DNA from 2 places in the Kocuria turfanensis genome. Region 1 is predicted to be linked to the other one. Evidence: predicted binding sites of a transcription regulator. Region 1 holds the regulator's gene; the other holds the start of a gene.
The links. Region 1 encodes LexA, which represses DNA repair genes until DNA is damaged. Its sites were predicted from a motif close to TCGAACANNTGTTCGA; they were not measured.
Positions count from the first base shown of each region.

Region 2: a site for LexA is predicted at 1,983-1,998, ahead of AYX06_RS19015 (LexA family protein). Genes of this name have one in related genera too.

Region 1 is NZ_CP014480.1:3,701,023-3,708,492, forward strand. It holds gene AYX06_RS16860 (ATP-dependent DNA helicase) at 1-1,615, shown strand, start outside; gene lexA (transcriptional repressor LexA) at 1,676-2,368, opposite strand; gene AYX06_RS16870 (LysM peptidoglycan-binding domain-containing protein) at 2,793-3,212, shown strand; gene AYX06_RS16875 (DMT family transporter) at 3,345-3,728, shown strand; gene AYX06_RS16880 (DMT family transporter) at 3,728-4,048, shown strand; gene AYX06_RS16885 (histidinol-phosphate transaminase) at 4,119-5,222, shown strand; gene hisB (imidazoleglycerol-phosphate dehydratase HisB) at 5,365-5,994, shown strand; gene hisH (imidazole glycerol phosphate synthase subunit HisH) at 6,012-6,776, shown strand; gene AYX06_RS20295 (hypothetical protein) at 6,773-6,934, shown strand; gene priA (bifunctional 1-(5-phosphoribosyl)-5-((5-phosphoribosylamino)methylideneamino)imidazole-4-carboxamide isomerase/phosphoribosylanthranilate isomerase PriA) at 7,047-7,470, shown strand, end outside.
Region 2 is NZ_CP014484.1:41,349-48,818, reverse strand. It holds gene AYX06_RS19590 (hypothetical protein) at 297-512, shown strand; gene AYX06_RS19020 (hypothetical protein) at 780-1,880, shown strand; gene AYX06_RS19015 (LexA family protein) at 2,009-2,449, shown strand; gene AYX06_RS19010 (Y-family DNA polymerase) at 2,464-3,723, shown strand; gene AYX06_RS20075 (DUF5677 domain-containing protein) at 4,637-5,521, shown strand; partial or broken gene AYX06_RS19005 (IS110 family RNA-guided transposase) at 5,836-6,895, shown strand; gene AYX06_RS19000 (ParA family protein) at 7,079-7,470, shown strand, end outside.

The sequences.
Region 1 (7,470 bases):
CGCCCTGCCCGACGCCGCCCCGCACCCCGGCGCCGCGCAGCCGGAGGCCACCGAGCAGCCCGGCCGGCTGGGCCAGGAGGTCCAGCGCCTGCGGGAGTGGGCGCGCGCCACGGACACCGGTGACCGCGACGAACTGCTCCCGGGCGTGAGCGACAAGGCGTGGCGCCAGGTCTCCGTGACCGCCAAGGAGTGCCTGGGCCGCAGCTGCCCCCTGGTCGAGCAGTGCTTCGCCGAGCTCGCCAAGCAGCGGGCCGGGGAGGCGGACATCGTGATCACCAACCACGCCCTGCTCGCGATCAACGCGTTCGAGGGCATCACGGTCCTGCCCGAGCACGACGTCGTGGTGATCGACGAGGCCCACGAGCTGCAGGACCGGGTCACTGGGGCGGTCACCGGCCAGCTCTCCGCCGCCATGGTGCGCGCGGCGGCCGCCTCCGCGCGCAAGCACACCGCCGCGAACCCCGACTCCCTCACCGCCGGTGCCGCCAACCTGGAGGCCGCGCTGCTGGGCGCGCCCGCCGAGCTGCTGCACCGGGGCCTCGACGACGCCCAGGCGGCGGCCGTGACCCAGATCCGGGACGCCGCCCGCACGGTGATGAGCGAGTCCAAGGGCGGCTCCGGGGGCGAGAAGGACGGGGACGCCGGACGGCAGATGGCCCGCTCGCGCGTCAGCGACGTGCTCGAGCTGGCCGAGCGCATCCTCGCCGCCGCAGACTCCCGCGAGGTGCTGTGGATCTCGCGGCAGGGCGGGTGGGAGCCCGGCCGCGGGTACGTCCCCGCCGAGGACACCGACCCGGCCACCCTGCACGTCGCGCCGCTGTCGGTGGCCGGGACCCTGCGGGAGGGCCTCTTCGACGGCCGCACCGTGGTGCTGACCTCGGCGACACTGTCCGTCGGCTCCTCCTTCGACGCCCCCGCCGGGGCCCTCGGGCTGCGCGGCGAGGGCGCCCCGCGCTGGGAGGGCGTGGACGTGGGCAGCCCCTTCGACTACCCGAAACAGGGGATCCTCTACCTCGCCAAGCACCTGGAGAAGCCGGGCCGGCGCCTGACCGAGGCCCAGCTGGAGGAGATGCTCGCCCTGCTCGAGGCCTCGCGCGGCGGGGCGCTGGGCCTGTTCTCCTCCCGCCGGGCGGCGGAGGAGGCCGCGGAGGCCCTGCGCGGGCGCACCGACCTGCCGATCCTCTGCCAGGGGGAGTCCTCGCTGGCGGGACTCGTCCAGGAGTTCACCGACGACCCCGCCACGAGCCTCTTCGGCACGATGAGCCTGTGGCAGGGCGTCGACGTCCCGGGGGCCTCGTGCCGGCTGGTGATGATCGACCGGATCCCGTTCCCGCGCCCGGACGACCCGCTGTCCACGGCCCGCAGCCGGGCGGCCGAGCGGGCGGGGGGCAACGGCTTCATGTCCGTCTCGGCGACGCACGCGGCCGTGCGGCTGGCCCAGGGGGCCGGCCGGCTCATCCGCGCCGGCGGGGACCGCGGCGTCGTGGCGATCCTGGACTCCCGCATCGCCACGGCCCGCTACGGGGGGTTCCTGCGGGGGTCCCTGCCGCCGCTGTGGACCACCACGGACCGCTCGGTGGTGCTCGGGGCCCTGACGCGCCTGGCGACGGCCTGACCCGGTCAGGACACGGCACGGGGCCCGGCCGATCGGCCGGCGAGTGCCGGACGGCGGGTGTCAGAGGCTGCGCAGCACCGAGACGACCTTGCCCATCACCGTGGCGTGGTCCCCGAGGATGGGCTCGTAGCGCGTGTTCTGCGGGAGCAGCCAGGTGTGCCCGTCGCGCTGGCGGAAGGTCTTCACCGTGGCCTCGTCGTCGAGCAGGGCGGCCACGATGTCCCCGTTGTCGGCCGCGCTCTGCCGGCGGACCACGACCCAGTCGCCGTCGCAGATGGCCGCGTCGATCATCGAGTCGCCCTTGACCCGCAGCATGAACAGCTCGCCGTGGCCGACCAGCTGGCGGGGCAGCGCCAGCACGTCCTCCACGTCCTGCTCGGCGGTGATCGGCCCGCCGGCGGCGATGTGCCCCACCAGGGGCACCATCGTCACGTCCGCGGAGGTGGACAGCTCCGCCACCCCGCCCGGTGCACCGGCGCGCGGGCCGCGGGGCGCGTCCGCCGGCTCGTGCGGGGCCTCCGGGGTCTCCGGGGCGGCCGCGTCGCGCAGCTGCAGGGGCGTGAGCACCTCCATCGCCCGGGGGCGCTTCGGGTCCCGGCGCAGGTAGCCCAGCTTCTCGAGCTGGGAGAGCTGGTGGGTGACGCTGGAGAGCGAGGCCAGGCCCACGAGGTCGCCGATCTCGCGCATCGACGGCGGATATCCGTGCTCGGCGATGGAGCGCTGGATGGCCTCGAGGATGGTGCGCTGGCGCACGCTGAGACCCCGGCCGCGGGGGCGGCCGCCGGACCGCGCGGCCCGGGGGCGGGACTCCTCGGGGGTGGGGGGCTGAGCCATGGGAGCGTCGTCCTTTCGCGTCCGGCTGGTGGTGCCTCCGGTGCGCGCCGGCCCCGTTCCGATGTCGGACCCGGGTGCTTCGATGGGTCCAGCCAGCAGGGAGCCGGGGGAAGTCGGAACGCGTGCCGGCCCGAGGCCCGAACGTGCTCCCAGCCTAGGCGACACGCCGTGTGTCTTCAAACATATGTACGACCCGGTGTCGACAGCCTTCGCAGACGCGTGCTAGACATGGGTCATCGGTATTCGAAAGTATGTTCGATCGCATGCAGGCCCGGACGGGCCGCCGGTCGGACCGGTGTTCGAGATCGCCCGCCCCGTGCGGGAACGTCAAGGAGTTCATGTCATGAGTGCCAGTGCCACCCTCAGCGCCGTCGTCGCGCGCCGCCCCCGATCCCTCGGCGGCCCGGCCCGCGCGGCTCGCCGGGCCCGCCCGTCGGCAGGGACCTCCCGCGCTCCGCTGGTGCTGACCCGGCGGGGCCGCCTGGTCCTGCTGGGCCTGCCCGTCCTGGCCGGCTCCGCGGCCCTGGTGGTGCTGGCCGTGATCTTCCTCGTCCCGTCCACGGCCACGGCCACCAGCGAGCCCGTCGCGGGCGCCGGGACGGAGCAGGCCACGGTGCACCCGGGGCAGAGCCTGTGGGACCTGGCCGTGCTGGCCGACCCGGAGCGCGACCCGCGGGACGTCATGGACGAGATCGTGGAGCTCAACGACCTCGACAGCTCCGTCCTCCAGGCGGGCCAGCTCCTGGAGGTCCCCGCCGCCTGAACGGCGGCCCGTCCCGCCGGGACGGCCCCCGGGCACCCCGTCCCGGCGCCGCGCTCGGCATCGGTAGGGTCGGGGGCATGAGCACCGGAGCCCTCCACCCGCGTCCCGACCGCGGGAACCCGCCGCCCCCCCGTGTCCGCCCGTGAGCCCCGGCGGCCTCCCCGGACCCGGGCGAGCACCGTCTGGCCGCTGCTGGGTGCCGCGATCTGCAGCGAGGTGGCCGCCTCACTGGCCCTGAAGGCGGCCCTGGGGCACCCCGGCTGGTACCTGCTCGTGGTCACCGGATACAGCGCCGCGTTCGTGTTCCTCGCGGCGGTGCTGCGCCGCGGTCTGCCCGTCGGCGTGGCCTACGGCATCTGGGCGGCGACGGGCGTGACGCTCACCGCCCTCCTGGCGGCCCTGGTCTTCGGGGAGGCGCTGACCCTGCTGGTGCTCGCCGGCATCGTCCTGGTCGTCGCCGGGGTGCTGTGCGTGGAGGTCGGCGCCCACCGGGCCGCCCGGGACGGCGGCGCCTGATGGCCTGGCTCTACCTGACCGGGGCGATCCTCACCGAGGTCGCCGCCACCCTGTCCCTGCGGGTCGCCGCGGAGGGCCGCAGACGCTGGTACGCCGCCGTGGTGACCGGCTACCTGCTCGCGTTCACGCTGCTCGCCCTGGCCCTGCGCCACGGGCTGGGGCTGGGCGTGGCCTACGGCATCTGGGCCGCCGCGGGCGTGGCGCTCACCGCGGTCGCGGGCCGCCTGTTCTTCGGTGAGCCCCTGAGCCGGGTCATGGTGCTGGGCATCGCGCTCATCATGGGCGGAGTCCTGCTGATCGAGCTCGGCGCCGCCCACTGACCCACCCACTGACCCGCCCGCCCCGCCCCGGCCCGCGGGCGGGCACCGGGGGCAGGTCTAAACTGTTCGGGTGACGCAGAACCTGGACCGACTCAACGCCCTCCCGCTGCGCGACGACCTGCGCGGCAAGGCCCCCTACGGCGCCCCGCAGCTGGACGTCGCCGTGGCCCTCAACACCAACGAGAACACCCACCCGGTCCCGGCGGACGTGCACACCGCGATCGTGGAGGAGGTCACCGCGGCGGCCTGGACCCTCAACCGGTACCCGGACCGGGAGTTCACGGCCCTGCGGGAGGAGCTCGCCGCGTACCTGGGCCACGGGCTGGGGGCGGAGAACCTCTGGGCGGCCAACGGCTCCAACGAGATCCTGCAGCAGATCCTGCAGGCCTTCGGCGGTCCCGGGCGCTCCCTGCTCACCTTCGTCCCGACCTACTCCATGTACCCGCTGCTGGCCGCGGGCACGCACACCGGTTTCGTGGCGGGGGAGCGGTCCGCGGACTTCGGGCTCACCGCGGAGTCGGCGGCCGAGCAGGTCCGCCGGCACCGCCCCGACGTCGTCTTCCTCTGCTCGCCCAACAACCCGACAGGCACGGCCCTGGACGAGGACGTCGTCACGGCCGTGTACGAGGCCGGTGAGCCCCACCGGGCCGTCGTGGTCGTGGACGAGGCCTACGCGGAGTTCTCCCACGGGGGCACGGGCACCGCGCTGTCCCTGCTGGCGGGCCGGCCCCGCCTGATCGTCAGCCGCACCATGAGCAAGGCCTTCGCGCTCGCCGGCGCCCGGCTGGGCTACTTCGCCGCGGCCCCCGAGGTCGCGGACGCGATCCGCCTCGTGCGCCTGCCCTACCACCTCTCGGCCGTCACCCAGGCGACCGCCCTGGCCGCCCTGCGCCACTCGGAGGCGCTGCTGGCCAATGTCGAGGACATCAAGCGCCAGCGGGACCGCATCGTCGAGGAGCTGCGCCGGCTCGGGCTCGCACCGGCGGCGTCGGACTCCAACTTCGTGTTCTTCGGCGGGATGCCGGACTCGCGGGCCATGTGGCAGGCGCTGCTCGAGGACGGGGTGCTCGTGCGCGACGTCGGGATCCCCGGCCACCTGCGGGTCACCGCCGGCACGGAGGAGGAGACCACCGCCTTCCTGACCAGCATGGAGCGGATCGTCTCCGCCGGCTGAGACCCCGCGAGCCGGGGCCTCCCGTCCCGGATAGCATGGAGGCAGACAACCACCGGGCCCGACGCCCCGCCCGCCCGGGGCGGCCCGGGCCACCCCGCGGCCCGTCGACGGCCGCGCCGCGCCCGCGAGGAGTTCCACCCGCATGACCGACCAGAGCCCCACCGGCACCCGTGCCCCCCGCCGCGCCTCCCTGGAGCGGCGCACGAGCGAGTCCTCGGTGTCCGTCGAGATCGACCTCGACGGCACGGGCGCCAACGACATCGACACCTCGGTGCCCTTCTACGACCACATGCTCACCGCCCTGTCGAAGCACTCCCTGATCGACATGCGGATCCGGGCCACCGGCGACACCCACATCGACGTCCACCACACGGTCGAGGACACGGCCATCGTCCTCGGGGACGCCCTGCGGCAGGCTCTGGGCGACAAGGCCGGCATCCGCCGCTTCGGCGAGGCCACCGTCCCGCTGGACGAGGCCCTGGCCAACGCCGTGGTGGACATCTCCGGGCGCCCCTACGCGGTGCACACCGGGGAGCCCGAGGGGCAGCAGTACCACCTCATCGGCGGGCACTTCACCGGCTCGATGGTCCAGCACGTCTTCGAGTCCCTGGCCCACCACGCCGGGATCTGCCTGCACATCACGCTGCTGGCCGGCCGGGACCCGCACCACATCGCCGAGGCACAGTTCAAGGCCCTGGCCCGGGCCCTGCGCCAGGCCGTGGAGCCCGACCCCCGGGTCAGCGGCATCCCCTCGACCAAGGGCGCCCTGTGAGCGCGGAAGGAGATCGCATGCCGGAGCAGTCCGCGCGGCCGGAGCCGGCCGCCCGCCCCACCGTCACGGTCCTCGACTACGGCGCGGGCAACGTCCGCTCGGCCGTGCGCGCCCTCGAGGCCGCCGGAGCGGACGTGGTGCTCAGCGCCGACCCGCAGGCCGTCCTGGACGCGGACGGGCTCGTGGTCCCGGGCGTCGGCGCCTTCGCCGCGGTGATGGAGGGCCTGCGCTCCGTCGACGGCCTGCGCCTGATCGGCCGCCGACTCGCCGGCGGGCGCCCCGTGCTGGGCATCTGCGTGGGCCTGCAGGTCCTGTTCGAGTCCGGCGTCGAGCACGGCCAGGAGACCGAGGGCATGGGCGAGTGGCCCGGCGTCGTCGAGCGGCTGAAGGCCGACGTGGTCCCGCACATGGGCTGGAACACCGTCGAGCCGCCCGAGGGATCGGTGCTGTTCCGGGGCATCGAGGACGAGCGGTTCTACTTCGTGCACTCCTACGGGGTGCAGGAGTGGGACTTCCCGCAGAACATCCTGAAGATGAAGCCGCCGCAGGTCACCTGGTCCGAGCACGGGGGACGGTTCGTCGCCGCCGTGGAGAACGGGGCGCTGTGCGCCACGCAGTTCCACCCGGAGAAGTCCTCCGAGGCCGGCATCCAGCTGCTGCGCAACTGGCTGGGCACCCTCCCGCGGACCGGCCGGCTGGACCACCTCAAGGCCGGGGACCCCCTGGGCGGGGACACCCTGGCCGGGCGCCCGACCCTCCAGCAGGAGGGCGACGCCGCGTGAGCGCCGCCGTCGTCGTGATGGTCCTCGGCGCCTTCGTCGCCGGCGGCGCCATCTCCTTCCACCGGCAGAGGATGCCGGCCTGGACGGTGGTGGCCCTGGCCCTGGTCGCCGCCGGGCTCATCGGCTACGGCTGGTACTCCTGGTTCCAGGCCCGCTGAGCCCGCCCGTCCCGCACGTCCCCGACCCGGAGCGGCTCCCCGAGCAGCTCCACCACCCGAGCAGCCCCGGACGGCCCCGCGCCGCCCGGGAGCCCGAGAAGGAAGAGATCCCATGCCCCTGAGCGAGACCCCCCGCCTGCAGCTGCTGCCCGCCGTCGACGTCGCCGACGGCCAGGCCGTGCGCCTGGTCCAGGGCGAGGCCGGCTCCGAGACCGGCTACGGCGACCCCCTGGAGGCCGCGCTCGCCTGGCAGGAGGCCGGGGCGGAGTGGATCCACCTCGTGGACCTCGACGCCGCCTTCGGCCGCGGGGACAACATCGAGGTGCTGCGCCGCGTCGCGGCCGAGCTGGAGCTGAAGGTCGAGATGTCCGGCGGCATCCGGGACGACGCCTCGCTGGAGCGGGCCCTGTCCCTGGACCCGGCCCGGATCAACCTCGGCACCGCCGCCCTGGAGAACCCCGAGTGGACCGGGAAGGTGATCGCCCAGCACGGCGAGGTCATCGCGGTGGGCCTCGACGTGCGCGGCACCACGCTCG
Region 2 (7,470 bases), on a different contig from region 1:
CGGCCAGGATCTCAATGACGAGGCACTGGGTAATAACTGGTCGAGGTCAACACCGGGGAGGCGCAGTGGAAGAGCCAGGACTTTCACCTCATGACTGTACCGGGAGGAGCTCACACGAGTCGGCTCGCGCTTGGGGTGGAGGCTCGTGCGCATGTCGGTAGAAGAGCCTACCGGTGATGTTCTACCATGAACATGTTCACGCCTCTTCGTGGGGCGCCGTATGCAAATGTGCTTTAGCTGGGAAACACGCCGCTCCGCTGTGGGCAAATGTGCATTTACCGTGGCAGACTAGCGCCATGACCGAGTACAAGCCACCGAAGATGATCGGGCGCAAAGTGCCATTCAGCATGCGCCTGACACTGGATCAGCACCGGTTGGCAGCAGAGAACGCTTCTCGCGTAGGGCTCTCCATGGCTGAGTACATCGGCGCGCTCATCGAGCGTGACTCGGGAAGGACTAACAAGCTCGACAACCCACAGGAGACAGAACTCCCCCTCAGCAACACCGCTTAAACGACTGACGGCCCGCCGGGCAAGGCGGGCCGTCGAAGTCAATCAGCTGTCCCAGGTCGCCAAACTCGTGACAGCTGGTTCAACAGAACTGAATCAGGAACCTCATGAACCCAATACCAGGGGACTGTTGTGTCCCCTAGTGTACCTGAGGCGCGTCCGCAAATGGACCCCTCTTCACTCAGTCACGCCGATTTTCGGTCACACTCCGCCCCTGACGCTGCTCTCGAGGCCGCTGGGGAGTTCCCCTCTCGTCGCCGTCGGGTGCGGGTGGAGCATGAGCAGTCCAAGGCCGTCGTGCAGCGGGCAGTGCCCAAGGGCTGCCAGCTCGCCAAGCACGTCGTCGCCTGGCGCCGGGCCGTGCTGGAGCACCCCAGCCTGGAATTGATCCGTGCCGATGCTCGGGCGAACGTGCTGGCCGTGGTGGAGATCATCTGCTCCCAGCAGAACCCCGCCTCGCGCACCTGGCGCACGACCTGGGACTGGGTCGCTGCGAAGATCGACCGCTCCCGCTCCACTGTGGCGCGGGTGATCCGTCACCTGCGCGACTGCGGGCTGCTGGCCGTGGTGGCCACCGGCCGCAGCGCGGGGCGCACCCCGCGCTCCACCGGTCGCGCCCAGGGCGAGGCCCCCGTCTACGCGCTCATCCACAACACCGTCCAGCCGGCAATGGAGCCTGTGGAACTAACTGACACCCCGGTCCCCACGAAGTGGGAGAGTCTTTCCCCGCACGCGCGCGAAGAGGTTTCCCCGAAGGACGCGGCTGCGCCGCGACCCACCCGAAAGCGCGCCGCGCAGCGGCGCGAAGTGGTCGCCGCCCTGAGTCGTCGTACAGCCTCGCTGTGGCCCCGTCATGCGACGACGGAGCCTTTGACGGGGCGGATGACCCGTCGGGCGCGGAAGGAGACTCAGCGGGCGGCTGCCCTGGAGCTCCAGCACGAGGCCATCGTCCTGCGCCAGCTCACCACCGCCCACGTCGTGAGCGTGCTCAGGCCGTTCTTCGAGGCCGGATGGACCATCGCCGATGTGCTCACCGCCCTGGACTGGACGCCTCAGGGCACCCGCTACGGCTTCCTGACCGTGGAGGGCATCGAGAACCCCGGAGCCTGGCTCACCGCCCGAATGCGCGCCTGGACCCACCCCGACGGCACCCCGATGCGGTCGCGGGACCAGCGTGTCGCCGCCGAGGCCGCTCAGCGCCGTGCGGCAGCACGCGCCGCCGCTGAACGCTCCGCGGCCCGCCTGGCTGCCTCCGCGGCCGTGCCAGCGTCGGCCCCCGAGCCTGGCCCCCGCCGGCCGTTCCGGCAACGCTGGGCCGCCCAGATCGCCGCCGGCCAAAACCAAGCCGCCGGCGCCGCCTCGGCTCCGTAGCCGGGCCCCTTGGCGTGTCCGGTCGACGGGGAAAAATCCGCACCATCGGCACTAGCCACATCGTATATTTGTACGGGTCTATTGTGTTTATGGGATGAGCTTTAGAATATGTGTTCTATCCTGGCGGCATGAGACACTCAGTACCGCTCACCATTGACCGCCCCGTGCTGGTCTCTGCGGTCCTGGTCCGAGTCCCGGCTGGCTTCCCCTCCCCTGCCCAGGACAGCTTCGACGACGGCCGGATCGACCTCAACGAGGTGCTCATCCGCGATGTCACCTCCACTTTCATCTTCCGCGTCACCGGAGACTCCATGGAAGGCATCGGGATCTACTCCGGCGACGAAGTCCTCGTGGACCGCTCCCTGACCCCCAAGCACGGCAGCGTGGTGATCGCCGTGCTCGACGGCGACTTCACCATCAAGACCCTGCACGTCCACCCGGACCGGGTCGTGCTGCACCCGGAGAACCCGGCCTACCCCAACGTGGAGGTCCCGTCCCTGTCGACCCTGCACATCTGGGGTGTCGTGGTCTACGGAATCCGCCACATCAACCAGCGGAAGCTGCACTAGGACGGTGGACGACGGTGATCGCCCTGGTCGACGTGAACAACTTCTACGCCTCCTGCGAGGCCCTCTTCGAGCCCTCCCTGGCGGGCAAGCCACTGGTGGTGCTCTCCAACAACGACGGCTGTGTCGTCGCCCGCAGCGCTGAGGCCAAGGCCCTGGGGATCAAGATGGGCGATCCCTGGTTCCAGCTGCGCGCCGACGCGAAGCGGTGGCGGCTGGAGAAGCGTTCCTCCAACTACCAGCTCTACGCCGACCTGTCCGAGCGGGTGATGCTGCTGCTGGCCCGCCACGCACGGGGGCAGGAGGTGTACTCCATCGACGAGTGCTTCCTCCTCCCCCCGCACGGCACACCCGAGGAGCAGGTGCGGTGGGCCCGCCGGCTCAAAGCCACCGTGGCCCGCAACATCGGCCTGCCGGTGAGCATCGGGATCGCCAGCTCCAAGACGAGGGCGAAAATCGCCACAGAATGCGCTAAAAAGCTGCCCGCCACCGGTGGGGTGGTGCACTGGGACCAGGCCCCGGAGGGGTACTGGGACCGGCTCATGGAAGCCCTGCCCGTCACCGAGGTCTGGGGAATCGCCGGGAGGCTGGCGAAACGCCTGGAGGCGATGGGCATCGAGACCACCGCCGATTTGCGTGATGCCGACCCGGTGGCCATCCGGCACAAGTTCTCCGTGGTGCAGATGCGCACCGTGCTGGAGCTCAACGGGTTCCCCGCCATCCCGGTGGAGGACGAGGTGGCCACCAAGGCCCAGATCCTAGTCTCCCGCTCCTTCCCGGACCCGATCTGGGACCCGGAGATCGTGGGCCAAGCCGTAGCCGAGTTCGCCCAACGCGCCTCCCGCCGGCTGCGGAAGGAAGGTGAGGTGGCCGGACGCTTCACCGTCTTTGCCAGTACCTCCCCGCACCGGCCAGGGCCCGCGCACAATGTCTCCGCGCACGTGCGCCTGGCCGTGCCCACCAATGAGCCGGGCCCGCTGGTGGCCGCCGCCCGGTCGGCGCTGGTGCCCAAGCTCATGCACGGGATGTCCTACATGCGGGCCGGCATTCTCTGCATGGACCTCGCCCTCGAGGGGGCCGTGCCTGTTCTGCCCGGAGTGCTCGAGCAACCCGCCCAGATCGGGGAGCTCATCGATGCGGTCAACCGCCGCTTCGGCACCGGCACCCTCGCCCTGGGCCGAATCGGCACCCACTCCCCCGCCCCCTGGGCCAACCACCAAGCCGACCTCTCCCCCAGATACACCACCGACTGGAGCGAGCTTCGCAGCGTCAGTTGAGCGCAGTTGAGGAGTCGTGGCCGCATAATGCATAGACCTGCTGGGAAAATGACTTGGTGATGACAATCGAAAAGTGGCTTGGAATCGTGGGAGATGTTCTTCAACACGCTGGAAGGTTCCTGACCGACACAGAGGACATTGTGTCGTCGTGGGGAGCGCTCACAGTGGCACTGGTGGCGCTAGTAGTTGCGCTGGTCACCCTGCTGCACGATCGCCAGCAAGCGACTCTTCAAGGTCTTGATTTCCGCATTACCGCTCGGCCGGTAGAGGTTCCCTTGCCGGTATCAGTCAGTCCGAATGGGCGGCGCTCGTCGGGGACGACAATCTCGACACAGCTGGTCATCGGAATTCACGCGGTAGGACCCGGGGCCAGATATGGCGTGTCGCTCCGGGTTTGGGGACCAAAAGATGGTGTCGAGGTTGTGCAGCTATCCAAGGCTCGTGAGTCCTGGGGGCCCGGGGACCCACCAATGATCGTTGTTTTGCAACGCCCTGGGGGGCCAGCAGATGCGGAGATGACTGCGCACACGGCACCGTGGACCGCTAGGGACGTCATGGTTGGCTTGACCTGGGCAGTGCCAGGCTGGCCCCGAAGGGGATTGCGAGACCGTGCATTCAGGGTTCATGTCGCATCTCCAGGCAAAGCTGCGCAGGACCTATGGAACGGTAAGTACGAAAAGTGGTCCCCCAAGCGAGACAAATGGGTACCGTACTGCCCCAGGGAACGGCGTAGCCAATTCGTAGAAGAAGTGTCCATCGGTCTCCACTGTTCGAGTCAAGGATTTGGAAAGCAAGATGTCGTTGCAGTCGAGGACAGCGAACAAGCCGTTATCGACGAACAGCACGAGCAACAGATGCGGGAGATGCAGCGAATTGCCATCGCACGAGTTGTGAACAAAACACGGGACACAGAATGAGCACCGAGCAGCCGCAGGGTGGATCAAATTACCGGGAGGGCATGGTCGTGGCAGCCCGCGATCTAGCGCCATTAAGGGAACTTCTGCGCATCTGGGACAGGTGGCAGGCCCGCAACCCTCGCGTAGAAGCAGAGGATATCCGGCAATACCTATACGTTGCCGGGTTCGCTGTACAGGGCTTTGAGCAGGCGCGTGCATACCTATCCGCAGTGAGGCGTGTCCCGGAGACGGCCTTGGTGCCGCTGGTGCGTGCTGTATTCGAGCAGGCTGTCACAGCCCAGTGGGTGGCCTTAGTGCCAGACGGGTGGAAGGCGCTGACCCAGCACTCTGGTGAAGAACGGAGTAAGACCGCTAAAGAGTTCATCAGCATGGGCGAAGAACCATGGACTCAGTGGGCGGAGCAAATAAGAGCCCAGCTGCAGCATGATCCGGCGAACCTGGCAAATGACCACACACACTGGGGCGCCAATTTCAAAGACCGATGTCGGGAACTAACGCCTAGCAAGGATTTTTATGCACACTATCGACTGATGTCAGAAGAGACGCACCCTACGGCGGGAATCCTGCATCAGTGGGTCCGCATGCCGCTGGAGACGGGTGGAGCAATTCGGGTAGTGAAGCCCGACGTCGGCGTGGATCTAACGTGGCCGCATCAACTGCTGACGTCGATGATTTGGTTGGCGCAGGCGGTGTGCATGCTCGAAGGCAACGTGGGCCGCCAGAACTACTTGGACCGAGTGGCCCGGGATAACGGGGCTATCCCTCGGCTTGAGCTCAGCGAGGAGCACCATAAGAGGATCCGAAAGGCAGCGCGAAGAGCGGCCAGGGAAGCTGCTCGAGCAACCCCAATTTCCATGGTCAGCGACAGATTGGCGAGGTGACAGGTTAGTGAGGAAGGCTGCCGCACATTCTCTCGGCCCTAGCGGGCCTCCAAAATGATTGCCGACTTGTATGAAACGTAGCGAGTGTCGTGATCGGGTCAGCTGCCCGTAGCGTCTCGTAGGACACCGGGCGGGTTGACTCGAATGATTGCTGCCGCCTTCGGGCTGGCTCGCCTTGGGTGTGTCGCCTCGCCGGTGTCTGTTCGCGGTTTGACTCAACAGAGGCATGACGGTGAGGCGCTGGTGCAGGTATCTCGAAGTCGGATTGTCAGCCGCGGATCCCTACCCCACTCGAGGCAGAAGGACTGGTTCCGATGATGCTGATTGGTATCGACCCGCACAAATCCACCCACACCGCCACGGCGGTCGACCCCGACACCCATCAAGAGATCGCCTCGATCCGGATCGAGGCGAGTCTGGGTGAGTACCGCCGGATGCTGACCTGGGCGGCCCGGTGGCCCCAGCGACGCTGGGTGGTTGAGAACGCTGAGGGGTTGGGCCGGCACCTGTCGTCGTGGCTGCTGGCCCGCGGTGAAGAGGTCCTCGACGTGCCCTCGACCGCCACCGCGCGGATCCGGCAGCTCTCCCGCGGTGGTGGACGCAAAAACGACCGTATCGATGCGGCCGCTGCTGCCTGTGTGGCCGCTCTCCATAGCGACGCCCGCAACGTCGAAGCCGAAGGTGAGGCGGAGGCGTTGGCTGTGTTGGACGAACGCCGCGTCAACCTAGCCCAGTCCCGGGTGCGGGCCGTCAACCAGCTCCATGCCCTGTTGCGGGCCCTGATCGCCGGTGGCGCCCCTCGCAGTCTGTCGGCGGCCGCGGCGACTGCTTTGTTGCGTACGGTGCGTCCCAGTGGGGTGGTGGAACAAGCCCGCAAGGCCGTGGCCAAGGACCTGGTGTCCGAGATCCGGTCACTGGATCAGCAGCTGAAGGCCAACGCTGAGGCTATTGCCGAGCTCGTGGCCGCGTCGGGCAGCACGTTGACCGAGACAGTTGGGGTGGGTCCCATCATGGCCGGACGACTCATCAGTCGAACGGGACGTGCCAGTCGCTTCCCCAACTCTTCGGCTTTCGCCAACTATGCCGGGGGCGGCGCCGATCGAGATCGCCAGCGCGGACAAGTCCCGCCACAGGCTCTCCCGGCATGGTGATCGGCAGCTCAACTCCGTGCTGCACACCATTGCCATCACCCAGATCCGCATGCCCAACAGCCGCGGCCATCGCTACTACAGAACCAAGATCGACCAGGGCAAGACCCCACGTGAGGCCACGCGATGCCTTAAGAGACGTCTGGCTGACCATCTCTGGCGCGTGATGATCAGCGACGAAGCCAGACGTCTTGAACGAAGCCAGACTGCCCAGGCAGCCGCTTGACAAACACAGAGGCATCCAAGGGAAGCCGCGGGAACCTCCGAGCCCCGGACTGGATCAAGGCCTTTCATTTATTGGTAGATAGAATACTCGCTACCTATCTTGAGACCAACCTAGCTATCTAGTTATTTAGCTAGCTGTCTAGGTAGCTAGCCAGCGTGCTCGTTAGATTGGTAGCATGAACCCATGCAAACCCTGATGGTCTACAGCGAATCTGGTGGGGTCACCAAGACCACCACCGCTGTCTCCTTAGCAATGGTCGCTGCTGCCGAGGGGCGCCGTGTAGTACTCGTTGATCTCGACCCCCGTGCGGCTTCCACCAAGTGGTTCGGGGTGGAGCCCTCGGCGGAAGGAATGCACGTCGGTGCGATCTTGGGTGATGAGAATCCTGAAGGCTGGGCCGAGGATCTCGCGGTGCCCAGTGGGTGGCACCCAAACCTGCGGGTGATTCCCTCGGCCCGCAACGTCTCCAACCGGGAGGCGGATCGGGCTGATCATGCGGAGCTGCGGCTGAAGATCTCACTGACCGGTCTGGCAGCGGATGTGGTGGTCATTGACTGCCCCAACCGGCAGGGCGG